DNA from 4 places in the Modestobacter sp. SYSU DS0657 genome. Region 4 is predicted to be linked to each of the others. Evidence: predicted binding sites of a transcription regulator. Region 4 holds the regulator's gene; each other region holds the start of a gene.

What was found. The regulator LexA, encoded in region 4, represses DNA repair genes until DNA is damaged. The targets are predictions, from matches to a motif close to TCGAACANNTGTTCGA.
Region 1: ACI79A_RS13225 (DUF222 domain-containing protein) is a predicted target of LexA. The motif match lies at 4,461-4,476, and genes of this name have one in related genera.
Region 2: recA (recombinase RecA) is a predicted target of LexA. The motif match lies at 4,636-4,651, and genes of this name have one in related genera.
Region 3: ACI79A_RS05835 (DUF6504 family protein) is a predicted target of LexA. The motif match lies at 2,369-2,384, and genes of this name have one in related genera.

The regions. Positions count from the first base shown of each region.
Region 1 is NZ_JBJHAG010000019.1:36,233-43,464, reverse strand. Features, by position in the region: gene ACI79A_RS13250 (ABC transporter permease) at 1-351, opposite strand, end outside; gene ACI79A_RS13245 (ABC transporter substrate-binding protein) at 348-1,961, opposite strand; gene ACI79A_RS13240 (YchJ family protein) at 2,083-2,484, opposite strand; gene ACI79A_RS13235 (aldo/keto reductase) at 2,499-3,533, opposite strand; gene ACI79A_RS13230 (class I SAM-dependent methyltransferase) at 3,583-4,365, opposite strand; gene ACI79A_RS13225 (DUF222 domain-containing protein) at 4,481-6,646, shown strand; gene ACI79A_RS13220 (M18 family aminopeptidase) at 6,660-7,232, opposite strand, start outside.
Region 2 is NZ_JBJHAG010000032.1:37,493-44,724, forward strand. Features, by position in the region: gene ACI79A_RS17150 (beta-glucosidase) at 1-1,534, shown strand, start outside; gene ACI79A_RS17155 (MFS transporter) at 1,599-2,864, shown strand; gene ACI79A_RS17160 (DUF3046 domain-containing protein) at 3,005-3,199, shown strand; gene ACI79A_RS17165 (NmrA family NAD(P)-binding protein) at 3,226-4,083, opposite strand; gene ACI79A_RS17170 (winged helix-turn-helix transcriptional regulator) at 4,191-4,577, shown strand; gene recA (recombinase RecA) at 4,771-5,811, shown strand; gene ACI79A_RS17180 (regulatory protein RecX) at 5,820-6,650, shown strand; gene ACI79A_RS17185 (hypothetical protein) at 6,731-6,949, shown strand; gene ACI79A_RS17190 (hypothetical protein) at 7,076-7,232, opposite strand, start outside.
Region 3 is NZ_JBJHAG010000006.1:16,302-23,533, forward strand. Features, by position in the region: gene ACI79A_RS05825 (DNA polymerase III subunit alpha) at 1-1,442, opposite strand, end outside; gene ACI79A_RS05830 (SAV_6107 family HEPN domain-containing protein) at 1,439-1,954, opposite strand; gene ACI79A_RS05835 (DUF6504 family protein) at 1,954-2,277, opposite strand; gene ACI79A_RS05840 (YbaK/EbsC family protein) at 2,564-3,085, shown strand; gene ACI79A_RS05845 (GNAT family N-acetyltransferase) at 3,082-3,663, shown strand; gene ACI79A_RS05850 (phytoene desaturase family protein) at 3,696-5,294, shown strand; gene ACI79A_RS05855 (carotenoid biosynthesis protein) at 5,291-6,094, shown strand; gene ACI79A_RS05860 (glycosyltransferase) at 6,091-7,224, shown strand.
Region 4 is NZ_JBJHAG010000009.1:12,723-19,954, reverse strand. Features, by position in the region: gene ACI79A_RS07800 (vitamin B12-dependent ribonucleotide reductase) at 1-296, opposite strand, end outside; gene nrdR (transcriptional regulator NrdR) at 458-967, opposite strand; gene ACI79A_RS07790 (LysM peptidoglycan-binding domain-containing protein) at 1,280-1,822, opposite strand; gene lexA (transcriptional repressor LexA) at 2,070-2,885, shown strand; gene ACI79A_RS07780 (hypothetical protein) at 2,930-3,994, opposite strand; gene ACI79A_RS07775 (phosphatase PAP2 family protein) at 3,966-4,703, opposite strand; gene hflX (GTPase HflX) at 4,869-6,353, opposite strand; gene ACI79A_RS07765 (helix-turn-helix domain-containing protein) at 6,436-6,966, opposite strand; gene ACI79A_RS07760 (MFS transporter) at 7,032-7,232, shown strand, end outside.

The DNA.
Region 1 (7,232 bases), on a different contig from region 4:
CCGCGACGTGCCGAGGTCTCCGGTGAGCAGCCCGCCGACCCAGTCGGCGTACTGCTGCCACCAGGGCCGGCCGGTGCCCAGCTCCTCGGCGATCCGGGCCTGGGCCTCCTCGCTGGCGGTCAGGTACCGGTCGCCGAGGTAGCCGACCAGCGGGTCGAACGGGGAGGCGGCGGCGAGGGCGAAGACGCCGCCGGAGACGACGGCGAGCACCGGCAGGACGAACAGCAGCCGCCGGCGGGCCAGCCGCCCCGCCGCGCGCCACCGCGCCCGCCGCGGCTGCCGGGGGCGGGGCGCGGCGGCGGGCGGCGGGGGTGCGTCGACCGGTGGGGCCGGCAGGTCGGTCAGGGTCACCCGTCGCGCCGCCACTCGGCCAGGTTCCACCACGGTCCCCAGCTCACGCCGTGGGAGTGCGGCTCCAGCACCGGCTCGGTGCCGGTCCAGCCGCCGTCGCGCATGACGTAGACGTGCTCGAGGAAGACCAGCACGACCGCGGGCGGGTCGGCGACCAGCTGGCGCTGCACCTCGCGGTAGGCGTCGACCCGGACGGCGTCGTCGGTGCTCCGGCGGGCCTCGTCGAGTGCGGCGTCCACGGTGGGGTTGCGGTAGTCGGCCGGGTTGTCGAACGGGCCGCCCACGCCGTCGGCGGTGAAGGAGGAGTGCAGCGCGTTGTACAGCTGGGTGTCCGGGTCGTAGGGGACGTCGCCGCCGCCGAGCAGCGAGGCGTCGACCGGGATGCGGGGCCGGAACTGCGGCCGGTCCACCGCCTCGAGGTCGACCTCCACGCCGACCTCGAGGGCGTCGGAGGCGAAGGCCTGGGCGAGGTCGCGGCGGAGCGTCTCCTCCGGGAAGTACATGACGGTGAACTCCGCCCGCTGCCCGTCGCGCACCCGGACCCCGTCCGGCCCGGGCACCCAGCCGGCCTCGTCCAGCACCCGCCGGGCCTCGTCCGGGTCGTGCGCGAACACCGCCGAGGGCTCGGCGTACTCGCCGAAGACGGCCGGCACGAAGGTCGATGCCGCCTCGCCGTGGCCGCCGAGCACCGACTCGACGATGGCGTCGCGGTCGACGGCGAGGTTGAGCGCCCGCCGCACGGCCGGGTCGCCGGTGACCGGGTTGCCGGCCGGCATCGACACCGCGCGCCAGTCGGCGGAGGGGTGGCCGACCACGGTGAGGTCGTCCTCGTCGGCGAGGGTGTCGGCCAGCAGCGGGGGCAGCGTCGTCCCGTCGAACTCTCCGGAGGCCATCCGCTGGGCGCGGGTGTTGTCGTCGGGCACGTAGACCACGACCAGCTCGTCGACCTCGGGGGCACCGTCCCAGTGGTCGGGGTTGGCCTGGAAGACCGTCCGGTCGCCGCGCCGCTCGGTGAGCACGAACGGGCCGGTGCCGACCGGGGCGGTGTTCAGCTCCGACTCCTCGGCCGGGCCGGGGCTGGCCAGCGCCTCGGCCGGGGCGATGCCCAGCAGCAGCTTGGAGGGGAAGGGCACGTAGGAGTAGGCCAGCCGGAAGACCACGGTCTGCGGGTCGACCGCTTCGACGCTCTCCACCATCGCGTAGTTGCTGGCGATCGGGGAGGCCGACGCCGGGTCGAGCACGGCCTGGTAGGTGGCGACGACGTCCTCGGCGTCGAACGTCGTCCCGTCGCTGAAGGTGACACCCTCGCGGAGCGGGACCGTCCACTCGGTGGCGTCGTCGTTGCCCTGCGGCAGTTCGGTGGCCAGCGCCGGCTCCAGCTCCGGGATGCCCTCCCCGCCGCCGGCCAGGCGGACCAGGCCGTCGTAGACGCGGGAGTACCCGGTCTCGCCGTGCCCGGCGACCGGGTTGAACGACTCGGGCTCGTAGGCGTCGGCCAGGACCAGCCGGCCGGTGCTCTCGGCGGCCGCCGTGGCGTCGCCGCCGCCGGGCGCGGTGCACCCGGTCAGGATGGCGCCGGCGAGGAGGACGAGGGGGACGCGCGAGCGCACGAGGGCTCCGTTCAGCGGATGGTCGGGGCTTGCTGCGAACTGCTCGCAAGAACCTAGCTGTTGCGAGGCGTTCGCAACAAACCCGCAGACGTCGCGCAGGTGAACAGTGCCGGCGGCGCCCTCAGGGCAGGGCGACGCCGTCCAGGTACCGCCAGGCGCCGTCCTCCCGGGTGAACCGGCTGGCCTCGTGCTGGCTGCCGGCCGCGCCGTCGACGACGTACGAGGCGCGGAACTCCACCGTCCCCTCGGTGGCGAACAGCGCACCACCGGTGGTGCGGAGCACCTCCAGGCCGGTCCAGCGGACCTCTGGGTCGAGCTCGAGCGAGCGCGGGCGGGTGCTGGAGTGCCAGGTGGCCAGCAGGTACGCCGGGTCGCCGACGGCGAAGGCGCTGTACCGGGAGCGCATGAGCTGCTCGGCGGTCGCCGCGCTGGTGGTGCCCTCCTGCCGCAGGCCCTCGTGCAGCCGGCCGCAGCACTCGGCGTACGGCAGACCGGAGCCGCACGGGCAGCGTCGGGGTGCCACGGCCCGGACCCGGCTCAGACCTGCAGCGTCGACCCGGCGGCGGCGATGTGCTCCTCCACCGCCGCCAGCTCGTCGTCGGTGAGGTCGGGGCCGGCGGTGGCGGCGAGGTTCGCCTCCAGCTGGGCGACGCTGCTCGCGCCGATCAGCGCGGTGGTGACCCGCTCGTCGCGGACCGCCCAGCGCAGCGCGAGCTGGGCCAGGCTCTGCCCGCGCGCGTTGGCGATGGCGTCCAGTGCCCGGGCACGGGCGACCAGGTCGTCGGTGACGTCGTCGGTGGAGAGGTAGGCGCTGCGGGTGGCCCGGGAGCCCTCCGGGATGCCGCCGAGGTACCGGTCGGTGAGCCGGCCCTGCGCGAGCGGGGAGAACACCGCCACCCCCGCGCCGACCTCGGCGGCGGTGTCGAGCAGCTCGCCCTCCGGGCGCCGGTCGAACATCGAGTAGCGCGGCTGGAGCAGCAGCACCGGGGTACCCAGGTCGGCGAGGATCCCGGCGGCCTCGCGCAGGTCGGCCGGGTCGTAGTTGGACAGGCCCACGTAGAGCGCCTTGCCGGCGCGGACGGCGGCGTCCAGCGCGCCCATCGTCTCCACCAGCGGCGTCTCCGGGTCGCGGCGGTGGTGGTAGAAGACGTCGACGTACTCCAGGCCCGTGCGGCGCAACGACTGGTCGAGGCTGGCCAGCAGGTACTTGCGCGACCCGCCGTCGCCGTAGGGGCCCGGCCACATGTCGTAGCCGGCCTTCGTGGCGATGAAGAGCTCGTCCCGGTACGGCGCCAGGTCGCTGCGCAGCACCTGGCCGAAGGTGGTCTCCGCGGCGCCGTAGGGCGGGCCGTAGTTGTTGGCCAGGTCGATGTGCGTGACGCCGAGGTCGAAGGCCCGTCGCAGGATCGCCCGGGCGGTCTCCAGCGGCCGGTCGGCGCCGAAGTTCTGCCACAGGCCCAGCGAGACCGGCGGCAGCAGCACGCCGCTGCGCCCGGCCCGCCGGTACTGGGTCTGCTCGTAACGGTCGGGCGCGGGACGCCACGACGAGTCCTGCCGGTCCTCGGTGAGCACGACGGAGAGTGTGCCGCAGGGCGCGCTCCGGGTGGTCAGGGGTGGGTGGTCAGCTGCGCCCCACCAGCACGGTGACCGGGGCCTCCTCGACCATCGACCCGGCGTGCGGCGCCAGCGCGGTGCGGACGTCCTCCTCGAGCTCCCGCCTGCGCTCGGGCGGAAGCTGGCCCGGGGACATCGCCGACGCGAGGTTGCCGAGCACGTGATCGGCGTCCACCGGGGCCGCGTAGCGGTGGTGCAGCACCTCGACGTCGGAGAAGCCCGCCCGGCTCAGCAGCGCCCGCCGCTCCGCGAGCGCCTCCGCGTCGGTGCCGCAGGTGCCCGGGGCCGGGCCGAATCGGCGCTCCAGCAGAGCGCGTAGGGCTCGTGCCCAGTCCTGCTCGCCGAGCCACAGGGGGGTGCCGTGGGTGATGACGGCGATGCCCCCACCGGGCCGCAGGAGTGGCCGGGCGGTGGAGAAGACGGCGGCGGCGTCCATCCAGTGCAGGGCGTTGGCCACGGTGAGCAGCCCCCAGTTCGTGCCGACCACGCCGGCGAGGCCCGGTAGGTCGTGGTCGGCGGCCAGTGCGCACACCACGTTCGCCGTCCCTCCGGCCGCGAGGCGGCGGCGGAGCTGGACCAGCATGTCCGGCTCCGGGTCCAGGGCGAGCACGCCCCCGAGCCGCGCGGCCAGACCGATGGCGACCTGCCCGGTGCCGGCGCCGAGGTCGATGGCCCGGTCCGTGGCGGCCAGCCCCAGGTGGGCGACCAGCTGGTCCAGCACCTCGCCCGGTACGTCCCTGCGGTGGTGTGCGTAGGCCTCGGCCGTCGAGCCGGCGAACTGTCCGTCCATGGGGAGATGGTGACCCGTCGGAGTGCGGACCGGGTCGGTTTTCGCTGTCGGCGCAGCCGCATCCGTGCTGCTCACGGGCTTGTCGCGACCGTTCTTCGAACGTATGATCGAACACGTGGACGTGACGACCGAGGAGCGGATCCGCGCCGCCCCGCCGGTCGGGCTCGCGGCGGGGCCGCTCGGCGCAGTGCAGGCCGCGGACCGGGAGATCGCGCGCCAGACCGCCCGGCGCGCCCGTGCGGTGGCCGAGTTCGCCGCGTCGCGGCCCGCCTCGGTCGACCGGCCCCAGGGTGAGCCGGGCTCGATGAGCGCCGAGCGCTGGGCTGCCCGGGCCGAGGTGCTCCGGCCGGTGAGCGAGTGGGCCGCGCAGGAGCTCGTCGTGGCGCTGTCGATCAGCGCCGAGGCGGCGGAGTCGCTGCTCGAGCGGTCGCTGACGCTGGTGCACCGGCTGCCCCGGACGCTGGACGCGCTGGAGGCCGGCGCACTGCATCCCGGGCACCTGTGGCCGCTGCTGGACAAGGTCGCCCCGATCGAGGACGACGCGGTGCGCGCCGACGTCGAGGCGGCACTGCTGCAGTGGGCCGCCGGGCGGGTGACGACGCCGGCGCAGCTCGGCGCCAAGGCGCGGCGCGAGGTCCTCCGGCGCGACGCCCGGGCCGCCGCCCGCAGGCTCTCCCGCGCGATCGCCGAGCGCGGCGTGCACCTGCGGTCGGGCCGCACCGACGGCACCGCTGAGATCGCCGCGCTGCTCACCGTTCCCGAGGCGCACGCGCTCCTCCGGGCGCTGGGTGCGTACGCGGACGCGCTCGACGAACCGGGCGACCAGCGCACCCGCGGGCAGAAGATGGCCGACTGCCTGCTCGACCTTGTGCTGCGCCCCGGCGAGCGGAACATGCCGCCGGTCCAGGTGTCGCTGCACGTCGTGGCGTCCGTCGCCACGATGCTCGGCGGTGACGCGCCCGGTGAGGTCGACGGCCAGGTCGTCCCGGCCGAGGTGGTCCGCGCCCTGCTGCGCGCCCTGTCCGGCAGCGCCGCTGCGCCCGCCGACGCCGCCACAGCCGACTCCGACGCGATCGACCCCTCCGCCGACGCCGCCGCCGCCGCCGACGCGATCGACCCCTCCGCCGACGCCGCCACAGCCGACTCCGACGCGATCGACCCCTCCGCCGACGCCGCCACAGCCGACTCCGACGCGATCGACCCCTCCGCCGACGCCGCCGACGCGTCCCCTGCCTCTGCCTCTGCCTCTGCCTCTGCCTCTGCCCCTGCCGCTGCCCTTGCCCCCGCCGCTCCCCCTGCCCCTGCCGCTCCCCCTGCCCCCGCCCCGGACGGCGGGCCCCCGACCGTCACGCTCAGCCCCGACCGCGACCGGCCGCCGGGCGGGGGGTCCGAGGAGTTCTGGCCGGACCCCGGGTGGGCCGAGTTCGAGCGTCGGGTGCTCGCCCGCTGGGCTGAGGAGCCCGCTCGGGACGCCTCACCCGACGGCGCGGAGCGACCACCATCCGCCCCCGAACCACCGACGCTGGGTCCCGAGGGCACCGCGCCACTGCCCGGGGAGGGCTGGTGGTCGACGGCCGACCGTGCCGTGGAGCGGGCGGGTGCTGCCCTGCGCACGACGCAGGAGGTCCTCGGCCACGCCCGTCGAGCGGTCGCCGACGCCTGCCGCGCCGACGCCGCCGACGAAGCCGCCTGGCAGCACGGTCGGACCGGGCAGGTCGGCGCCGCCGCCGACGCCCTGGCCGCGCTGGAGGCGGCGAGCAGCGGGCAGCGGGCTCTGCTGGCCGACCTGCTGACCCGGACGGGCGGGGGCGGCCTCGCCGACCGGCCGCGGCTCGTGCTGGCTGATGCGCTGACCGGCGCCTTCCTCGGGCTGGCCGGCCTCCCCGAGCTGCGCCGCGCCGCCTCCTGCGACGCACCTGCCTGCCGGCGCCGCCCGGCGGAGTGCACCCACGACCTGTCCGGACGGCCCGGCCTGCGCCCACCGGGCCCCACCGCCGGCTACCGGCCGGGCGCTGAGCTGGACCGGTTCGTCCGCGCCCGCGACCGCCGCTGCCGGTTCCCCGGCTGTCGCCGCAGGGTGCCCCGCGGCGGCGAGCTCGACCACGACGTCCCGTACCCCGACGGCCCGACCAGCGCGACCAACCTGACCGGCTACTGCACCACCAACCACCGCGGCAAGCCCCAGGCGCCCGGCTGGCGGCACGAGCTGGCCGCCGATGGTGCGCTCACCGTCACCACGCCCACCGGCCTGACCGCCGTCACCACCCCACCGCCGTACTGAGGGGCCGGCGGCGTCAGTCGGTGAAGCAGGCGGTGAGCGCCGCGACCATCAGCGGGACGTCCCGGGCGCTGGCCAGCTCACGTGCCGAGTGCATCGCCAGCATCGGCGCGCCGACGTCCACCGTGGCGATGCCCAGCCGGGTCGCGGTCAGCGGGCCGATGGTGCTGCCGCACGGCAGGTCGGCGCGGCTGACGAACCACTGCACCGGCACCGACGCCGAGGCGCAGCGCTCGGCGAACCACGCGCCGCCCACCCCGTCGGTCGCGTACGCCTGGTTGGCGTTCACCTTCAGCACCGGCCCGCCACCCAGCTGCGGGGTGTGCGCCGACTCGTGCCGCTCGCCGCGGGTCGGGTGCACGGCGTGCGCCATGTCCGCGCTGACCAGCACCGACCGGGCGATCGTCCGGTGGACGGCCTGGGCGTTCCCCGGGTCGGTGGCGGCCACCAGCCGGTCGACGACGTCCTCCAGGAAACTGCCCCGCGCCCCGGACATCGATCCGCTGCCCACCTCCTCGTGGTCGTTGCAGACCAGCAGCTGCGTGCGCTCACCGGCCGGCGCGCCGATCAGCGCGGTCAGCCCGGAGTG
Region 2 (7,232 bases), on a different contig from region 4:
CGTGCTGACCGCGATGGACGAGGTCGGTCTGCTCGACGAGGCGACCGCCGACCCCGAGCGGGCCGTCGAGGAGAACGCCGCGGTGGCCCGGCAGGTCGCCACCGAGGGGGCGGTGCTGCTGCGCAACGAGCAGGGCGCCCTGCCGCTGTCCGACGAGGCGCTGGACAGCCTGGCCGTGGTCGGTCCCACGGCGGCCACCCCGTTGATCGGCGGCGGTGGCAGCGCCCGGGTGAACCCCGACGCCGGCGCGGTCGACAGCGTGGTCGAGGTGCTCGAGGCCGCCGGTGCCGACCTCACGTGGGCGACCGGTGAGGACCTCGAGGGCGAGCTGGTGCCCGGCGCCGCGCTGGGCAGCGGCAGCCCGCTGGACCGCACCGGCGACGCGGCCTTCACCGGGGAGTTCGGCGAGGCGGTCACCGTCACCGCCCCCGCGGCCGGCACGTACACGTTCCACCTGCAGACCACGGGGCCCGGCGCCGAGGTCACGATGGGCGAGGAGCAGCTGGCGTCCACCCAGAACCGGTTCGGTGCGCTCGGCGGCAGCCTGATCCCCACCGCCGACGGCTTCATCAACGACAGCTGGACCGTCGATCTCGCCGCCGGCGAGCAGGTCGCCGTCACCGTCAGCGGCACCGCGACCGCGGACGCTCCGGTCCAGCTGCGGTTGCACTGGACGACGCCGCAGTTGCGGCAGCAGCGGATCGACGAGGCCGTGGCGGCCGCCCGGGACGCGCACACCGCCGTCGTCTTCGGCTACAACGAGGGCACCGAGGGGGAGGACCGGGAGTCGCTCGCACTGCCCGGCTTCCAGGACGAGGTGATCGCCGCGGTGGCTGCCGCCAACCCGCGGACCGTCGTCGTGCTCAACACGGGTGACCCGGTGCTGATGCCGTGGCTGGCGGAGGTCTCCGCCGTGCTGCAGATGTGGTACCCCGGCCAGGAGGGGGCCGAGGCCACGGTCGACCTGCTCACCGGTGCCGCCGTCCCGGCCGGCAAGCTGCCGACGACCTTTCCGGCCGACCCGGCCCGGACGCCGGTCAGCGACCCCGTCAACTACCCGGGCGTGGACACCGACGGCGACGGGGTGCCGGACGAGCAGACCTACACCGAGGGCACGGACGTCGGCCACCGCTGGTACCAGGCCACCGGCACCGAACCCCTGTTCGCCTTCGGGCACGGGTTGTCGTACACGTCGTTCGACTACTCCCGGCTGCGCACCCGTACCGGTCGCGACGGCGTCGAGGTGTCCTTCCTGCTCACCAACACCGGGGTCGTGACCGGCACCGAGGTGCCGCAGGTCTACCTGGGGTCGGGGTCGGCCGCGGGCACTCCGACGGTCCAGCTCGCGGGCTTCGACCGGGTGACCCTCGCACCGGGGGAGCGTCAGTGGGTGACCGTCCAGGTCGACGAGCGGCAGCTGTCGGTGTGGAACGCCCGCAAGGACCGGTGGGAGCGTGCTCGCGGCACCCGCCCGGTGCTGGTCGGTGCGGCCTCGGACGACGTCCGGCTGACCGACTCGGTGCGCATCCGCTGACGGTGCCGCCGACCCGCCGGTGCTCCTGCGCCGGTGGGTCGGCGGCTGCGGCACACTCGCCGCCGTGACCGTGCCGACGACGATCCCGGACCGTGCGGCCGCGCAGCGCCGCACGGTCGCCGTCCTGTCCGGCGCAGTCGCGCTGGGCGGACTCGGGGTGACCGTCGGCATCACCGTCGGCGGCCTGCTCGCCCGCGAGGTCGCCGGCAGCGACGCCGCGGCCGGCCTGGGGCAGACCGCGAGCGTGCTGGGCGCGGCGCTGATCGCCGTGCCGCTGGCCCGGGTCAGCGACCGCGCCGGCCGGCGGGCCGGGCTGGCCCTCGGCTACGGGGTCGCCGTGCTGGGGGCGCTGGTCGTCGTCGCGGCGGCGGCGCTCTCGTCGCTGGCGCTGCTGCTGCCCGGCCTGCTCCTCTTCGGTGCGGCCACGACCAGCGGCCTGCAGGCGCGGTACGCCGCCGCGGACCTGGCCGAGCCCGAGCACCGCGGCCGCGCCCTGTCCCTGGTCGTCTGGGCGACCACCATCGGCTCGGTGCTCGGGCCGAACCTGGCCGGCCCCGGGGACGACCTCGGCCGGGCCCTGGGCCTGCCCGCGCTCGGTGGCGCGTTCGTGCTACCGGTCGTCGTGTTCGTCGCCGTCGTCCTGAAGGTCCTGGTCCTGCTGCGGCCCGACCCCCTGCTGCTGGCCCGGCGCCTCGCGGCGACCGCGCCCGCCGTCGGGCCCGCGCCCCGGGCCGGCGCGATGGGTGCCCTGCGCGCGGTCTGGGCCACGCCGGACGGGCGGCTCGGGGTCACCGCCGTCGTCGTCGCGCACTCGGTGATGGTCGGGCTGATGGTCATGACGCCGGTGCACATGGGTGCGGGCGGCGAGCACGCCGACGGCACCACGCTCCGGGTCATCGGCCTGGTGATCAGCGTGCACGTGGCCGGGATGTACCTGTTCTCCCCGGTGGTCGGCTGGCTGGCCGACCGGTTCGGCCGTTCGGCGACCGTGGCGCTGGGCGGTGCCCTGCTGCTGCTCGCGGCGCTGGTGGCCGGCACCGCCCCGCCGGGCGCCGCCTGGCAGCTCGGCGTCGGGCTGTTCCTGCTCGGGGTCGGCTGGTCGTGCGGCCTGGTGGCCGGCTCGACCCTGGTCACCGAGTCGGTCCCCGACGAACTGCGCCCGACCGCGCAGGGGGCCACCGACCTGCTGATGGGGCTCGGGGCTGCGCTGGCCGGAGCGGTCGGCGGGCCGCTGCTGGCGGGCGGGGGCTTCGGGCTGGTGGCGGCGGTGAGCGCCGCGCTCGTCGTCCCGCTGGTGGTGGTGTGGGCGGCTCAGCGCCGGTTGCGGTAGCTGCGCCACATCAGGACCAGCCAGGCGACCAGTGCGCACACGATCCCGATCTCCAGGATCGTGTCCCAGGTGGGGGAGCCGGTGCTCGGGACCATGCGCCGAGGATAGGCCGGGCGCCGCCGGCGGGTACCGTGCTCGCCGTGCGTCTGCAGGAGTTCTGGTCCCGGATGGAGCAGCAGTTCGGCTCGATGCGGTCGCAGAGCGTCGTGCGCGACCACTCCTTCGGTGCCCTCGGCGGGCGGACGGCGGCCGAGGCCATCGAGGCCGGCGTGCCGGTGCGCACCGTCTGGCTGGAGATCTGCAAGGAGTACGACGTCCCGCCGAAGGACCGCTGAGGCCGCTCCGGCGGGACGCCGGCGGCTCAGGAGCCCAGGACCGTGCGGGCGTACTGCTCCAGGGTCGTCGGGGCCCGGCCGATGAGCCGGTGCAGGTCGGTGCTGCCGGTGTCCAGCGCGCCCTGGGCGATCGACTGGTCCAGCGCCACGACGAACCCGGCGGTGGCCTCGGGCAGCCCCGCCTCGGTCAGCGTGCGCAGGTGCTCCTCGGGGCTGAGGTCCCGGTAGACGACCTCGCGGCCGGTCTGCGCCGCGACGACGGCGGCGAGGTCGGCGAGGCTGAACGCCTCGTCCCCGCCCAGTTCCAGCACGCCGGTCTCCGGCCGGTCGGCGGTGAGCACGGCGACCGCACCGGCCGCGTAGTCCGCCCGGGTGGCGGCGGCGATGCGCCCGCTGCCGGAGCTGCCGGTCAGCTCCCCGGTGCTGGCCGCCTGCTGGATCTGCTGGTCGTAGTTCTCCAGGTACCAGTTGTTCCGCAGCACGACGGCGGGGATGCCGGCCTCGGCGATGAGCCGCTCGGTGGCGATGTGCTCGGGGGCCAGCGGCAGCGGGGTGTCGTCGGCCCGCGTCGCGCTGGTGTAGACGACCAGCTGCGCGCCGGCCGCCTTCGCCGCCTGCAGCACGTTGCCGTGCTGGGCGACGCGTTGCCCCACCTCGCTGCCGGAGACCAGCAGCAGCCGGTCGGTGCCCTGCAGGGCCGTCTCCAGGGCGGCCGGGTCGGCGTAGTCGGCCTGGCGGACCTGCACGCCGCGGTCGGCGAGGTCGGCGGCCTTGGCGGGGGTGCGCACGACGGCGACGACCTCGGTGGCGGGCACGCCGGCGTCGAGGAGGCCGAGGACGACGAGCCGGCCGAGGTGGCCACTGGCTCCGGTGACGGTGATCAAGGGGCCCTCCGATGGGTGGTGGCTGCTGGGTGGCGGGCACTAACTAATCGTTAGTGCAGGTCGGTCGCACCGTACACTCGCAGGCGGTACCGGAGGGGAGGGGTTCCGTGGAGCAGGCGGTCGAACAGCTGGTCGCGGACGTCTTCCGGCGTGCCTGCACGTCGCGCGAGGCCCTCGAGCACGTCACCGGGAAGTGGTCGCTGCTGGCGCTCTCGGCGCTGGCCGAGTCCCCGCACCGGTTCGGCGAGCTGCGCCGCCGGATCGAGGGGGTCAGCGAGAAGATGCTGGCCCAGAGCCTGCAGACCCTCGAGCGCGACGGCTGGGTGCACCGCGAGGTGCGCTCGTCGATCCCGCCGCACGTGGAGTACCGGCTCACCGCCGCGGGGGTCGAGCTGGTGCCGCACCTGCTGGCGCTCATCGAGTTCGTCGAGGGACGGATGCCGGCCGTGCACGCCGCCCGGGCCGCGGCGGACGAGGTGCGCTCCGCCCGCTGAGGGGTGCCGACCCCGGCCGGTGGGGCGCGTGGGGCGGCCGGGCGGCGTGTCGCTGGCTTCGAACACCTGTTCGGCCTACGGTGTCCACAGGTCCGGTGCTCGTCCACAGATGAGGTCGGCCCGGCGAAAGTGTCAGACCCCCGTCCTAGCGTCGGCGACGACCCGCAGACAGCGACACCCGAAGGTGGCCACCATGGCAGCAACCCTGGACCGCGACAAGGCCCTCGACATGGCCCTCGCCCAGATCGACAAGCAGTTCGGCAAGGGCTCGGTCATGCGTCTCGGCGACTCGCCCGAGATCGCCATGAAGGTCATCCCGACCGGTTCCGTCGCGCTCGACATCGCCCTGGGCATCGGCGGCCTGCCGCGCGGCCGCGTCGTCGAGGTCTACGGCCCCGAGGCTTCCGGCAAGACGACGGTCGCCCTGCACGCGGTGGCCAACGCCCAGGCCGCCGGCGGCATCGCGGCCTTCATCGACGCCGAGCACGCGCTCGACCCCGAGTACGCCCGGGCGATCGGTGTCGACACCGACGCGCTGCTGGTCAGCCAGCCAGACACCGGTGAGCAGGCGCTCGAGATCGCCGACATGCTGATCCGCTCCGGCGCGCTCGACATCATCGTCATCGACTCGGTCGCGGCGCTCGTGCCCCGCGCCGAGATCGAGGGCGAGATGGGCGACAGCCACGTCGGTCTGCAGGCCCGGCTGATGAGCCAGGCGCTGCGGAAGATCACCGGTGCGCTGAACAACTCCGGTACCACCGCGATCTTCATCAACCAGCTGCGCGAGAAGGTCGGCGTGGTCTACGGCTCGCCGGAGGTCACCACCGGTGGCCGGGCGCTGAAGTTCTACGCCTCGGTCCGTCTCGACGTCCGCCGCATCGAGACCCTCAAGCAGGGCACCGAGGCGGTCGGCAGCCGGGTCCGGGTGAAGATCGTCAAGAACAAGGTCGCCGCCCCGTTCAAGCAGGCCGAGCTCGACCTGCTCTGGGGTCACGGCTTCAGCCGCGAAGGTGGCCTCATCGACATGGGCGTGGAGCAGGGCTTCGTCCGCAAGTCCGGCGCTTGGTACACCTACGAGGGCGACCAGCTGGGCCAGGGCAAGGAGAACGCCCGGAACTTCCTGCGCGACAACCCCGACCTCGCCGACGAGATCGAGAAGAAGATCAAGGAGAAGCTCGGCATCGGTGCGCCGCTGGACGCCCCGGCCGAGGACGCCGTCCCGGCCGACTTCTGATCCCCGCCGTGTCCGAATCGCTGTTCGCCAGCGACGGGCCGGCCGAGGAGCACGCACGGCCGGCCGGCGGGGAGACCCGCCGCGCCGGCCGTCGTCGTTCCGGACGGTCGGCCGGTGGCTGGTCGGGAGGAGATGACCGGGGTGCGCGGCGCCCCCGACCCGAGCGCCGTCGCTCCGGAAGTGACGAGGCTCCGGGGCACGCGGAGGACGATCTGGGCGACCCGGAGCAGGCTGCCCGCGCGATCTGCCTGCGCGCCCTCACGGGTGCGTCGAAGACCCGCAAGCAGCTCGCCGACCTGCTGGCCAAGCGCGACATCCCCGACGAGGCCGCCGCGGCGGTGCTCGACCGGTTCACCGAGGTCGGGCTGATCGACGACGCGGCGTTCGCCGCCGCATGGGTGAGCTCACGGCAGTCGGGCCGAGGGTTGGCCCGCCGAGCGCTCGCCGCGGAGCTGCGGGCCAAGGGCGTGGACGACGAGGTGGCCGCCGCTGCGGTCGCTGAGGTCGACCCGCAGGACGAGTGGGACGCCGCGCGCAGGCTGGTCGAGCGGAAGCTGCCGTCGATGCGCCGGTTGGACCGGGTCACCGCCGAGCGCCGGCTGGTCGGGATGCTGGCCCGGAAGGGCTACGGCGGTGGACTGGCCGGCTACGTGGTCCGGGAAGCGCTGGACGCGCTCGCCGCCGACCTGCTGGCCGAGGACGAACGGCTCGACGACCTCACGGCCGAGGCGGATGACGGGGGCCCGTCCGCCGGCCCCGAGGTGGGGGAGGGGCAGGTGCGTGGGCACGGCCGTCGTGCGGCCCGGCCGGGCGACGTCTGGGAGGACTCCCTCCCCTGACGATCGGGGGCGGTTCCCGTCGACATCGCGGGGCATGTTCCACAGGAGCCCGCCGGTGGGCCGTCGAACGGAGGTCGTCTGTGGAGTGGGTCCTCGTGCTGCTCGCCGTCGCAGTGGTGGTCGCATCGGTCCTCTATGTGGGGAGCCGCCGGCGTCGCTGGGAGCGGATGTCCGAGCCGGAACATCCGAGCAACGACCCGCCGGGTCGCGGCGCGGGCGCGGAGAACCAGGCGCCCGACACCCGCGGGGCGGTCAACAAGAGCAGCTGGATGCTCGGCGGGGGCGGCTCCGGCGGGTGAGCGGTGCCGCGAATGCCGCCGGGGCCGGTGCGACGTCCAGGACGTCGCACCGGCCCGTGTCGTCAGGCGCTCGCAGTGCGTGCGTGGTGCCCGGATCCGCCCCCTCGCGGAGCCGGACACGACGGGTCAGCGAGGGCGCGGCACGAACGCGCCGGGGGCGCGGTCCAGCCAGGCCGTCACGTCGACCGCGACACCGTCGGCGGCCTCGTCGTCCGGCACCAGCCAGCGGCGGCTGCGCTGCTGGCCCGAGCTCAGCCACCGCTCGATGGAGGCGTCGAACTCC
Region 3 (7,232 bases), on a different contig from region 4:
TGCCGCACCCGGTAGGTGTCCATCATCGAGATGCAGCTGACCCGGTCGGCGCCGAAGCGCTCGATCACCGCGTCGTAGACCTCCATCCGCCGGGCGGACTCCACGTCGATGTCGATGTCGGGCAGCTGGTGGCGCAGCGGGGAGAGGAAGCGCTCCATCAGCAGGCCGTAGCGGATCGGGTCGACGTCGGAGATGCCCAGCAGGTAGGTGACCAGGCTGCCGGCGCCCGATCCCCGGGCCGCCGCCCGCACCCGCAGGCCCTTGATCAGGGCGACCACGTCGGCGACGGTGAGGAAGTAGGAGGGGTAGCCGAGGGAGTCGATCACCGCCAGCTCGTCGGCCAGCCGCTCGCGCACCGCAGCGGTGGGGGTCATCGCCCGCCGGCCGAAGCCCGCCTCGCAGCGGGCCCGCAGCACCTGCGAGGGGCCCATCCCCCGCTCGGCGGCGGTGGTGACCACGTCGAGCTCGGGGTAGCGGACGCTGCCGATCCCCAGGTCGGCGCGGACGTCGACGGCGCACTGCTCGGCGACCCGGGCGGTGGTCTCCAGCAGCCGCAGCGCCGCGTCCCGGTCGGGCCCGGCCAGCTCCGCGGCGAGCTCGGCCATCTCCTTGCCCGACTTCAGGTAGCCCTCGGCGGTCCGCCGGTCGACGTGCCGCTGCCCCAGCGGGACCAGCCGGCGGGCGGCGTCGAGGACGTCGGCGGTGGGGGCGTCGAGCGCGTCGACGTAGCGCACCGCGTTGGTGAGCACCGCCGGCACGCCGGTCTCGGCCGCCAGCCGCAGCATCGCCTGGGCGCGCGCCCGGTCGCCCCGGCCGCGGTGGTGCACGACCTCGAGCACCAGCCCTCCGCCACCCTCCCCGCCGTCGAGGACCGCGCGCCAGGCGGCCAGCCGGGCGCGGGCGAGGTCGGCGTTGCCGGCGGCCAGGGCCCGGCCCACCGACGAGTCGGGGCCGAGCACCGCCAGCAGCCCCGCGGCGTGCTCCCCGGCCAGGGCCAGCGAGCTGACCGGTTCGCCGCGGGTGCCGCCCAGGTGGGTGGCGCTGGTCAGCCGGCACAGCGAGCGCCAGCCGGCGCCGTCGCGGGCCAGGAAGGTGACCCGGGGCAGCCGGGGGTCGACGCTGGCTCCGCCGCGGGCCGGCGACCGGCGGCCCGCGGGGTGCTGCGCCCGGTGCAGCTCCGCCGAGCGGACCCGCCCGGTCTCCCCCGGCTCGCCGCCGGCGACGGGGTCGACGGCGAGGTCGACGCCGAACAGCGGCCGGATGCCGGCCGACCGGCAGGCCAGCGCGAACTTGACCGCGCCGTAGAGGCCGTCGCGGTCGGTCAGCGCGAGCGCCCCCATGCCGTGCTCGGCGGCCCGGGCCACCAGGTCGGCCGGGTGGTTGGCGCCGTGGCGCATCGAGTACCCGGAGGCGACGTGCAGGTGGACGAAGGGGTCGCTCACGAGGCGGGGCCTGAGCCGGGACGACCCGGGCCGCGCCGGCGGGAGCCGGGGTCGACCGCGCGCAGGCGTGCGGGCGCCGCCGGTGCCGGGCGGCTGATCGTGGTCTCGACGACGCCGAGGAACGTGCCGACGTCCCGGACGAGGTCGTCGGCCTCCCGTTCGGTGACCGCGTGCGAAAGCCCCGCCTCGGCGGCGGCGCGCTTGGCCGCCCCGGCGGCGAAGAACGCCGCCCACTCCGTCAGCTCGGGGGCGACCTGACCGATCAGCACCCAGGCGCTGCGCGGACGGCGCCGCCCGGCCTCGGGCCGGGTGCGGGCGGCCAGCACGGCCGCCGCGGCACGCAGGGCGGCCAGGTGGGCGGTCGCGTACCGCCAGGCCGCATCGGGGCTGCTGGCAGCCTCGGCCAGCCCGCGGTGGGCCTGGCCGAGCAACTGGGCGGCGGCGGCCGGCAGCGGCGGGAGCAACGGGAGCTGCCCGTCGGCGGCGGCCGGGAGGGCCCGGGCGGCGCCCATCAGTCGTGCACCCGGACGAGCAGCCACTGGTTGTCCGCAGGCTCCCAGGACAGGTCGAACACCCCGGCGAAGCTCATCCGGGACCGGCCGGCCCGGACCGCCTCCACCCGCCACACCTGACGGGTGGCCACCAGCTCCGCCGACGCGCCCCCCGGCCCGGTGCCGGTCTGCCACCAGGGGGAGGTCTCCACCCAGGAGTCGAGCAGCTCCCCCACCACGTAGCGGGTCGAACCGCGCCAGAACTGCGCCGGCCCCTCGGCTCCCCGCTCGACCTGGACCTCTTCACCGACGCGGCCACCGGCCCCGACGAGCACCCGGCTCATGACAGACTCCCGCCTCTCGCCCCCACCGGCCCCGCACCTGCCCGGCGGGGAAGCGCCCCGGAGGGCGCCGGACAGGGTGTGCGACCGGTGTTCGAACACGTGTTCGAACACCGATGAGTAGACCGGACCCGTCGAGGGGCGTCAAGCCGGAGCGGGCGTGTCCTGTCCGTGTCGTTACAGCGGCTGCACTCGAGTGGCGCACCCGATCGGCCGGCCTACGCGGGCAGCCACCGCCGGCTGATCACCGGTGGCGCACGTCCCGGCCGGCGGTGGGAGGATCGCCGGCATGACCGCAGCGGAGGAGACCCCGCACCACCCCCGGGTCGCCGAGGTCGTGCGAGCGCTGCGCGCCGCCGGCGCCCCGGGCGAGGTCCGCCTGCTGCCCGACAGCGCCCGCACGGCCGCGGCCGCCGCCGCCGCGCTCGACGTCCCGGTCGGCGCGATCGCCAACAGCCTGGTGTTCGACGCCGGCGGGCACCCGGTGCTGGTGCTGACCAGCGGGGCGCACCGGGTCGACGAGGCGCTGGTGGCCGATCTGCTCGGCGTGCCGTCGCTCGCCCGGGCGACCCCGGCGTTCGTCCGCGAGCACACCGGGCAGGCCATCGGCGGGGTCGCCCCGGTCGGGCACCCCGCGCCGATCGGCACCCTGGTCGACGTCGAGCTCGCCCGGTACTCCACGGTGTGGGCCGCGGCCGGCCACCCGCACGCCGTCTTCCCCACCACCTACGACGAGCTGCTGCAGCTCACCGCCGGCACGGCCGCCGAGGTCGGCCCCGGGCCCGCGGTCCCCCAGGAGGGCCTCCGATGACCGGCACCACCCCCGCCACCCGGGTCACCGAGCTCCCGGCCGGCTGGCTGCGCGAGCACCTGCACGAGGCGCTGGCCGTCTACGGCGCCGCGATGGGCTACGGCGAGTCCGTCGTCGCCGGCCGCTACGGCTACGCCGTCCAGCACACCGAGCGCCCCGGCTTCCGCGCCGTCGGCGCGTTCGCCGAGGGTGACGACACCGCCGAGCAGCTGGTCGGCTTCGGCTACGGCTACCTGGTCGAGCCGGGCCAGTGGTGGCACGACCAGGTGCGCAACGCGCTGGACCGGCGCACCGCCAAGCAGTGGCTGCCCGGTGCCTTCGAGGTGTGCGAGCTGCACGTGCTGCCCGAGCACCAGAGCCGGGGCATCGGCCGCCAGCTGCTGCACGCGCTGGTGGCCGGCCTGCCCTACCCGGCCGCGCTGCTGAGCACCCCGGACACCGACACCAAGGCGTTCCGGCTCTACCACGCCGACGGCTTCGTCGACCTGGCCCGCGGCTACCACTTCCCGGGCGACTCCCGGCCCTTCGCCATCCTCGGCGCCCGCCTCCCGCTCACCCCGGCTGCCCGGAGGGCCTGATCAGCACCGACAGCGCCGTCGACGCCGTCGTCATCGGCTCCGGGCACAACGGCCTGGTCGCCGCCTGCCACCTGGCCCGCGCCGGCCTCCGCGTGGAGGTGGTGGAGCGCGACGAGGTGCTCGGCGGCGCGGTCTCCACCGTCGAGCGCTGGCCCGGGGTGCGGGTCGACCGCGGGTCCAGCGCGCACGTGATCATCCGGCACAGCGGCGTGGTCGAGGAGCTCGAGCTCGAGCGCTTCGGGCTGCGCTACGTCGACTGCGACCCGTGGGGTTTCGCCCCCGCCCCGGTGCCCGGTGACCCGGGTCCCGACGGCCGTCCCCTGGTGTTCTCCGTCGACCTGGACGCCACCTGCGCCTCGATCGCGGCGGCCTGCGGGGATGCCGACGCCGCCGCCTACCGCCGGTTCGTCGAGGTCTGGGGGCCACGCAGCGCCGCCGTCGTCAAGGCGTTCGGCGACCGCCCGGCGATGAGCCGGCTGGTCCGGCACCTCTGGCCGGTCGGCGCGCCGCGGCGCGGCCAGCCGCGCACCCCGGGCGGGGAGATCGCCACCGACTTCCTCGGCTCCGGCGACGCCCTGCTGGACCGGTGGTTCACCAGCGAGCGGCTCAAGGCGGCGCTGGCCTGGTTCGGCGCCCAGTCCGGGCCCCCGATGTCCGAGCCGGGCACGGCGGCGATGGTCGCGTGGGTCGCGCTGCTGCACGACGTCCCGCCGGGGCACCCGGTGGGCGGCTCCGGCGGGCTCACCGAGGCGCTGGCCGCACGGCTGGCCGCCGACGGCGGGCGGGTCACCCTCGGCGACGGCGCGACCCGGCTGCTGGTCGACGACGGCCGGGTGACCGGTGTGCTGACCGAGTCGGGCCGGCGGATCCGGGCCGACACGGTCGTCGCCGCCTGCCACGTGCTGGCCACCAAGGCCCTCGCCGGGGACGACGCACCGCCGGCGCTGGCCGCCGCCGAGCCACCGGTGGGCAACGGCTTCGGCCTGGTCCTGCGCGCGCAGACCGACGCCCTCCCCCGCTACCCCGGCGCAGGCGACGAGGCGTTGCAGGGACTGCAACTGCTGTGCACCGACCGGGCCCAGCTCGCCCGCGCGCACGGCGACTGGCTGGCCGGCGAACTGCCCCGGGAACCGGTACCGCTGGCGATGTCCTTCTCCGCGAGCGACCCGACGCTGGCCCCGCCCGGCCAGCACGTGGTGACCATCTGGGGGCAGTGGTACCCCTACGAGCTCGCCGACGGGTCGGACTGGGACAAGATCGCCGACCGGGCCGCCCAGCAGCTCATCGCCGCGGTCGACCGGTACGCCCCGGGCTTCGCCGACTCGGTACAGCGGCTGTACGTGCAGACGCCGTTGAAGCTGGAGCAGGAACTGTCCCTGCTGCGTGGCAACGTCATGCACGTGGAGATGGGCCTGGCGAGCATGTTCGGCTTCCGCCCCACCCCCGCGCTCTCCGGGCACCGGGTGCCGGGCCTGGCCGGGCTCTACCTCGCCGGGGCCTCCACCCACCCCGGCGGCGGGGTCTCCGGGAACTCCGGGCGCACCGCCGCCCGGGTGGTGCTCGCCGACCGGCGGCCGGCCGCCCGGCTGCGCACCCTCGCCACGGCACGCCTGCGGGGTGCGCGGCGGTGACCGGCACGGCCACCCGCACGTCCCCGGCCGCTGACCGGGCGCCGGTGCCCTGGCTGCCCTGGGCGCTGGCGGCCGGCGTGGTCGCCACCGCGATCGCCTACCCGCTCACCGACGGCGACGCCCGCGACGCGATCAGCTGGACGATCGTGCTCCTGGGGACCGGGGTCTCGGTCAGCGCGGCGACGGTGAGCCGCGGCTGGCGCACCGGGCTGGGCGTGCTGGTGCTCGTGGGCGCCGTGGCGGTGCTGTTCGAGGCGCTCGGGCTGGCCACCGGCTTCCCCTACGGCGAGTACGCCTACAGCGACGTGCTGGGGCCGACCCTGCTCGGGGTGCCGTTCCTGGTACCGCTGGCCTGGCTGATGATGGCCTGGCCCAGCTGGGTGCTGGCCGCCTGGCTGACCCGACGGCTCCAGCACCCCCGGGTCGTCCGGGTGCTGCTGGCCGCCTACGTCTTCGCCGCCTGGGACGTCGTCCTCGACCCGCAGCTGGTGCAGGCCGGCTACTGGCGCTGGGCCCACCCCGAGCCGGGCCTGCCCGGGATCGACACGGTGCCGCTGACCAACCTGGGCGGCTGGCTGCTGGCCGGGCTGGTGCTCATGACCCTGCTGGACCTGCTGGTCACGCGCACCGCGCGCCCCCGCCGCACCGGCGACGCCGCGCCGCTGCTGGTGCTGGCCTGGATGACCCTGGGCGGGGCGCTGGCGCACGCCGGGTGGCTCGGCCTGCCGGGCTCCGCGCTGTGGGGCGTGCTGCTGGCGCTGCCGGTGCTCGCCGCCGTCGCCGTGCAGGCCCGCCGGTGAGCCGGCTCGTCCGGGCCTGCGCCGGCCTCTCCGTGCTCGGCGCCGTGCACGCCGCGGTCAACACCCGGCTGCTGCGCCGCCCGCCGGCGGTCCCCCCGCCGGTCGCCCGCCGGGTCACCGTCGTGCTGCCGGTCCGCGACGAGGCCGACCAGGTCGCCGACTGCCTGGCCGCGGTGCTCGACCAGCGCGGGGTGCCGGAGCTGGCGGTGGTGGTCGTCGACGACGGGTCGACCGACGGCACCGCCGAGCGGGTGCCCGCCGACGACCGGGTCACCCTGCTCCGCGCGACCCCGCCCGCGCCGGGCTGGCTGGGCAAGTCGAACGCCTGCGCGCAGGGCGCGGCGGCCGCCGGCGACGCCGACGTGCTGGTCTTCCTCGACGCCGACGTCCGGCTGATGCCCGATGCGGTCGCGGCCGCGGTGGCGCTGCTGGACGAGGCCTGGCTGGACCTGGTCTCCCCCTGGCCCCGGCAGCTGGCCGGCAGCGCGGCCGAGCGGCTGGTGCAGCCGCTCCAGCAGTGGCTGTGGGCCACCCTGCTCCCGCTGCGCGCGGCGGAGCGGTCCGGCCGGCCGTCGCTGGTGGCGGCCAACGGGCAGTTCCTGGTGGTCCGGCGGGCCGCCTACGACCGGGCCGGTGGGCACGCGGCGGTGCGCGGCGAGGTGATCGAGGACGTCGCGCTGCTGCGCGCGGTGAAGGCCGCCGGTGGCCGCGGCGTCGTCGTCGACGGCTCGACGCTGGCCGCCTGCCGGATGTACCGCGGCTGGCCGGAGGTCCGGGCCGGGTACGCCAAGTCGCTGTGGTCGGCCGTCGGCGGGCGGCCGGTGGCCGCCGGAGCCGCCGCCGTCGGGCTGACCGCGGTGTGGCTGGTCCCCCCGCTGGCCGCGCTCACCGGTTCCCGGGCCGGGGCGGTCGGCTACGCCGCCGGGGTGGCCGGGCGGGCCGTCGTCGCCGCCCGCACGGGCAGCCGGGCGTGGCCCGACGCCCTGGCGCACCCGCTGTCGATCGCCCTGCTCGACGTGCTGGTCGCCCGGTCGCTGATCGAGCGCCGTCGGGGGACGCTGCAGTGGCGGGGCCGGCCGGTGACCGGCTGCCCGGCCGAGCGCCCAGCGGCGATCCCTCCCCGCCCCTAGCCTGAGCA
Region 4 (7,232 bases):
AGGCTCGTCTCGCGCTGGGGGCTGCCGACCGCGCCACGGAAGTACTTGGTGGTGACGATGTTGGTGGCGTTGATGCTCCACTCGGCCGGGAACTCGACGCCGCGCTGCTCGAAGTTGATCGAGCCGTCCCGCCAGTTGGTCATGACGACGTCGCGGCGCTCCCAGACCACCTCGTCGTAGGGGTGCACACCGGCAGTGGTGAAGACGCGCTTGACCTTCAGGCCCTTGCCCCGGGTGGGCGCCTTCGGGCTGCGACGGGTCCGGGTGGTGGCGAGGCGGTCGGCTGTCTCGGTCATCGTGCGAGGGCTCCCTGGTGTTCGTGCTCTGGCGTCGAGCTGAGCGGCGGTGCGGGCGGAGCGGCTGGGGAAGCCGGCGGGTGCCGGAGCCGGGTGGTGCGGTGCGGTCTCCTCGTCGAGACCTGTGTAGTCGGGGGGTGTGACAGTTCGGGGCGGCGCCCTCAGGACCCGGCGGCCGCGCCTGGCGGCCCGTCCTCGGTGGCAGGTGCCCCACCGGCTCGGGCGCGCACGGCGGCCCGCAGCTCGGCGATCTCCTTCTCGAAGTCCGCAGCGGAGCTGAAGCTCCGGTAGACGCTGGCGAAGCGGAGGTAGGCGACCTCGTCCAGGTCGCGCAGCGGGCCCAGGATCGCCAGACCGACCTCGTGGCTGGGGATCTCGGCACACCCGGTGGCGCGGACGGCGTCCTCGACCTGCTGGGCCAGCAGCGCGAGCTGGTGCTCGTCGACCGGACGGCCCTGGCAGGCGCGGCGGACACCGGCGACCACCTTCGCGCGGGTGAACGGCTCGCTCACGCCGCTGCGCTTCACGACGGCGAGGACCGCCTCCTCGACGGTGGTGAACCGCCGCCCGCAGCCGGGGCACGAACGCCGCCGCCGGGTGGTCGCGCCCTCGTCGGTCTCGCGCGAGTCGATGACGCGACTGTCGGGGTTGTGGCAGAAGGGGCAACGCACTGCCGGTCCACCTCCTCCCGAGGTGTCGCGACCGGGATCACCGCGGTGCTGTGACACCGTGGGACACCGGCCCGTGGACCGCTCCTGTGGACTGCTCCGGGGACATCCGGTGGATGGCCCGGGGAGAACGTGTGGAGCGGCTGTGGACGACTTACATCCGTGTAAGCACTAGATGTTGTGGTGGAACCGTACGGCCACCCCTACAGGTGTGCAAGCCCTGTCGTGCGTGTCGTGTTCCGCAGCTGACCCGCCCGCCGCTCGCGCACCCATCCGTCACAGCCCGGGCCCCGGCGACGGGCCCGCCGCACCTCATCAGGGCAGCTCGAGCACCTGACCGGGCTGCAGCACGACGTCCTGGAGGTCGTTGCGATCGAGGATCGCGTCGACCACCGCGCGCCGGTCCTCGTCCGGCGCCAGGTCGCCGGCGATCGACCAGAGCGTGTCGCCGGGCTGGACCACCACCGTGCCGGCGCCGGCCAACTGCAGCGCGGGCTCCCCGTCGGCGACCACCGCGAGCGTGCCCACCGCCACCCCCAGGCCGACCGCCACCGACAGCGCCGCCACCGCGCGCCGGCCGCGGCGGGTGAGTCGCAGCGGCAGCTCCGCCCACTCCCCGGCCGACGGGCACGGAGCGACGGCTCGGGGCGGGCCGCAGTCGCCACCGCGGACGGGCCGCGCGACCGCGCCCCCCGGTGAGGACATCGGCCGCCCACCAGGACGCACCTGCGAGCGGCGGGCCGGGCGGGGCCCGACCCGGCCAGCGGACCCCGCCCGGGCGGTCGGCGCCGGCGAGACCAGCCGGAGCGGCGGGCGGAGCGGGGCGACGGTGGTGTCCGGGTACTCGGCGATGACCATCGGTGCACTCCTCACAGCAGGCACCCTCGGGTGCGACCTCGAACGCCTGTTCGATTCGAACGTCTGTGCGATGTCTACCGCACGGCACCGACAGGAGTGCACCGACACGGCGCGTGTTCGAACACGTGTTTGAACACCCGCCGTCGAGCCGCTACCGTGCGCAGGGAGACCACGACGGCGTCCCACCCCGCCCCGGCAGGCGGGATGCCACCGGGCAGCTGCGCGCGCAGCCGGACGAGGAGGACACATGGCGGTCGACGGCCGGACGGCGGACGAGCGCAAGGGGTCGAGCCGACGCAGGCGCCCGGCCGGGCAGGCGGCGGAGCCCGCAGCGGACACCGGGGGTGCGGCCGTGCGCGAGTTCCCCGACCGCGGCGAGGCCGGCGACGGGCTCACCCAGCGCCAGCGCCGGGTGCTGGAGGTCATCCGCGACTCCATCGAACGCCGGGGCTACCCGCCCTCGGTCCGCGAGATCGGCGAGGCCGTCGGCCTCTCCTCCGCCTCCTCGGTCGCCCACCAGCTCTCGGTGCTCCAGCGCAAGGGCTGGCTGCGCCGCGACCCCAACCGGCCGCGCGCACTGGACGTCCGGCTGCCGGGCGAGCAGGGCGTGACCGCCGGTGCCGACGCCTCGGCGGATGTGCTCGCCGCCGCCGGTGCGGGCAGTGGCGTCGACGAGGCGGGCGCCCCGGCACCCACCTACGTGCCCTTGGTGGGCCGCATCGCCGCCGGTGGCCCGGTGCTGGCGGAGCAGGCCGTCGAAGACGTCTTCCCGCTGCCGCGCGAACTGGTCGGCGAGGGCACGCTGTTCATGCTCAAGGTGACCGGTGACTCGATGGTCGAGGCCGCGATCTGCGACGGCGACTGGGTGGTGGTCCGCCAGCAGCCCACCGCCGAGAACGGCGAGATCGTCGCGGCGATGATCGACGGCGAGGCGACCGTGAAGACCTACAAGCGCCGCGACGGGCACGTGTGGCTGCTGCCGCACAACCCGGCCTACGCGCCGATCCCCGGCGACGACGCCACCGTCCTCGGCCGGGTCGTGACCGTGCTGCGCCGGGTCTGACGCCACCGTCGGCCGCCGGCCGGGTCATTCCCGCCGGCGGCCGGTCACTCCCGCCGGCGGCGGATCTTCCCGCCGATCCAGACGAACACGGTAGCCACCCCGGCCGCGATGATGCCGGCCGTCACCGGGGCGACGCCGGGAGCCGCGGTCACCAGCTCCCCGGTCGGTCCCGCACTGGGAGCCGGATCGATCGGGGTGCTCGTAGCCTGCTCAGCCGGCACCGGAACCAGGGTCACCGGCGCCGGCAGCCCCTCGCTGGTGACCAGCAGGTCGCGGTTGTTCGCCGCGAAGGTGATCGCCTCACCCTGCGGCGAGTCGGGGAGGGCGATCCGGCCCGGCGCGCCGGACAGCGCGCCGGGCACGTCGGAACCGGTCAGCGTCCAGACGTAGGCGTCGGTGTAGGTGCGCAGGGCGATGCGCTGCCCGTCCGCCGACACCGCGCCCCCGGTCACCAGCAGCTGCCCCGCGCGGCCGACCGGCCCGCCCGGCGTGCCGGTCAGGGTGAGGCCCAGCCCGACCACCCGGGTCATCGGCACCGTGGCCCCGTCGGCCAGCGGCGCATCCGGGCGGTACACGCCGGAGGCGCCGAGCACCTCCTTGGTCACCAGGTACGGCGTGCCGTCAGGCGCCAGCAGCAGTGCCTCGGCGTCGTGCGCCCCGTCCGGGTAGGTGAGCCGGGTGAGCGTGGTGCTGCCGTCGGGGCGCAGCCCGATCAGCGCGACGGTCTCCCGGGCGGCGTTGTTGTCCCCGATGTCGGCCAGCCAGACCGTGCCGTCCGCGGCCAGGGCGAGGTCCTCGGGGTCGTACGGGTCGACGCTCCCCGACCGCACCTCCGCGACGGCGCAGGAGGTGTCGAGGACGTAGACCTCCGCCCGGTCACCACCGTCGTTCATCGCCAGGAGCGTCTCCCCGGCGCTGGCCAGGCCGGAGATCTCCGGCAGCCGCGGGTCGGTGATGGTGCAGCGCGTGCTCGGCGCGGCTTCCTCGGCGAGCGCCGCCGATGGCGGCAGGACCGCGAGCAGGACCGCCGCGGGCAGGGCGAGGAGCGCCCCGTCCGCCAGGCAACGGCGGCCGGCGCGGCTACGCGTGCGGCCGGCCCACTCTGGCACGGACCCAGCGTGACACCACGACTGCGTCGAGTGCGTGAACCACGCCCAAGAGCACGATGCCGACGGCCGCTCCCACCACTGCATCGGTGACCCAGTGGAAGTTCAGCGCCACCATGGCCACTCCGGTGGCCACCGGCCCCAGCACGCTGAGCAGCCAGGCCGCCCGCTGCAGGCGGGGCTGCAGGCCGTACTGGACCACCTGCCAGCGGGCCACGCCCCACATCAGCACGGCGTTCGCCACGTGCCCGGACGGGAAGCTCTCCCCGCCCCGGTGGAAGTACGAGCCCGGATAGGCCGGGGCGGTGCGGCCGGTGCCCCACTTGAAGGCGTAGACCGCTGCCGTCAGCAGCGCGAGGGCCAGCAGCACGCGCACCAGCGGGGCCACCGTGCGCTGCCGCCAGAAGAGCCAGCCGACCAGACCGAACAGGACCAGCAGGATGGTGACCCGTCCGCCGGTCTGGGTGAACGCCCACACCGGCCAGTAGGCGGCGGAGTCGCGCAGCCCCCAGGAGCCGACCTGCTCGGAGACCGCCACGTCGAGCCGTTCCAGCCGGCCACCGGCGAGGAGGTCCACGGTGATGCCGGCCGCGACGAGCGCGGAGACCAGCGCCAGCCACCAGGGGGGCCGGCCGATGCTGACCACCCGCGGGGCTCGGGACGCGGGGTCACCGGCGGCGCTGCCGCTCACGCGCACCGCTCCGCTCGCCACGACGTCACGGTACCGGCACCGTGACCTCTCCGTGACCATCTCGGGACAGCACTGCGCGGCGCGACCGGACGAGGTCGCGCCGCGCAGTGGTCGAGCTGGCCACCGGCCCCGGCCGGCGAGTCCGCCGCCCGGGCACCCAGGCGGACGGCGCCACCGGCCGGGCGGTCAGGCGCCGGCGACGGGAGTGGTGAACTCGTCGAGCGCCGCGGCCAGGCCGTCGTCGACCCGTGCGCTGAGCCGGGTGCCGTCGGCCTCGTGCCGCTCCTCGAGCACCTCGCCGTCCCGGTGCACCCGGGCGACCAGGTCACCCCGGTCGTAGGGCAGAAGGACGTCGACGTCGACGTGCGGGTGCGGCAGCCGGGCGGCGACGACGTCGCGCAGCGCCTCGATCCCCTCACCGGTGCGCGCGGATACCCAGGCCGCCCCGGGCAGGGCCTGGCGCAGCGTGAGGACGTCCTCCTCGCTCATCGCGTCGACCTTGTTCACGACGATGAGCTCGGGCACCGCCGAGGCGTCGATCTCGGAGAGCACGGTGTGCACCGCGTTGATCTGCCCGATCGGGTCGGGGTCGGAGCCGTCGACGACGTGCAGCAGCAGGTCGGCGCCGGCCACCTCCTCCAGCGTCGAACGGAACGCGTCGACGAGCTGGTGCGGCAGGTGCCGAACGAACCCCACGGTGTCGGTGAGGGTGTACTCGCGCCCCTCCGGCGTCTGCGCGCGGCGGACCGTCGGGTCCAGCGTCGCGAACAGCGCGTCCTGCACCAGCACCCCGGCGTCGGTGAGCCGGTTGAGCAGGCTGGACTTGCCGGCGTTGGTGTACCCGGCGATCGCCACGCTCGGGACGGCGTTGCGCGACCGGCTCGAGCGCTGGGTCGCGCGCGCCGTCGCCATGCCGGCGATCTCCTTGCGCAGCTTGCTCACCCGCGCGCGGATCCGACGGCGGTCGGTCTCGATCTTCGTCTCACCGGGACCACGGGTACCGATGCCGCCACCGCCGGCGACGCGGCCACCGGCCTGCCGGCTCATCGACTCACCCCAGCCGCGCAGCCGCGGGATCATGTACTGCATCTGGGCGAGCTCGACCTGTGCCTTGCCCTCCCGGCTGGTGGCGTGCTGGGCGAAGATGTCCAGGATCAGCGCGGTCCGGTCGACCACCTTGACCTTGAGCACCTTCTCCAGCTGGTTGAGCTGGCCGGGGGTGAGCTCGCCGTCGAACACCACGGTGTCGGCGCCGGTGGCGGCGACGATGTCGCGGATCTCGGTGGCCTTGCCCGAGCCGACGTAGGTGGCCGGGTCGGGCTTGTCGCGGCGCTGGACCAGGGCCTCCAGCACCTCGGAGCCGGCCGTCTCGGCCAGCGCGGCGAGCTCGGCCAGCGAGCGCTGCGCGTCGACCGCGGTGCCCTCGGTCCAGACGCCCACCAGCACGACGCGCTCCAGGCGCAGCTGGCGGTACTCGACCTCGGTGACGTCGGTGAGCTCGGTGGAGAGACCGGCCACCCGCCGCAGGGCGCCGCGCTCCTCGAGCGCGTAGGAGCCGGTGGTGTCGTCCGGCTCGTCCCAGGCCCCGGCCGGTGCCGGGCGGGTGGTGGCGGGAGCGGTCGGAGCGCGGTCCTCGGCAGCGAGGGCGTCGCGGTCAGCAGCGGTGGTCATCGGGTCCAGCGTGGCACGCCCCTCGGTGCGGGGCGAGTGAGTTGTCGTCATCGACTGTGTCGTCATCGCCCGGTACAACACCTCAGGGCTCCGGATGCATCCCGAGGTAGACCGACCACCGCTCCCCCGCCGGGTCCGCCGGCCGGCGGGCGTACTCGTCCAGCAGCCCGTACAGCCGGCTGCGGAACTCCGCCGCCGAATCCGGGTCCAGCTGCAGCCCCAGCCGGGTGCTCTCCAGGTGCTCCTCGCCCACGGCGGCGACCTCCTGGAGGAAGGCCGCAAGCACCACGTCCGACCCCGGCGGCGCCGCGCCCGCGCCGTCCATCAACCAGCTCCTCCCGGTGGCCCGGTAGGGCACCTCCCGGGCGCCCCGGTTGCCGCGCCGCACCGGCTCGGCGCTGAGGAAGCCGGTGTCGACCAGGGTGCGCACGTGGTGCAGCACGGTGGCCGGGTTGCGGCCCAGCCGGGCCGCGATCTCCTTGTTCGTCAGCGCCTCGTGCAGGCAGAGCCGCAGGATCCGCAACCGGACGGCGGAGGCCAGCGCGCGGGCCTCGGCGTCGGTGGCCGGACGGCGCTCCCCGGAGATCCGCGCCGACTGCTCCCGCTCGCTCATCCGGCCAGCGTAGGACGTCGACCGCAGTGATTGACATCTCCCGATCACTGCCCCAGGCTCGCCCGGTGACCAGTGACCGCAGCCTGCTGAGGCACGCCGACTTCCGCAGGTTGTGGGCCGCGGAGACCGTCAGCCAGGTCGGCACCCAGGTCACCCTCCTCGCCCTGCCGGTGCTGGCGGTCTCGCTGCTGGACGCGACGCCGCTGCAGATGGGGTTCCTCACCGCGCTGGAGACCGCGGCCTTCCTGCTCATCGGCCTCCCCGCC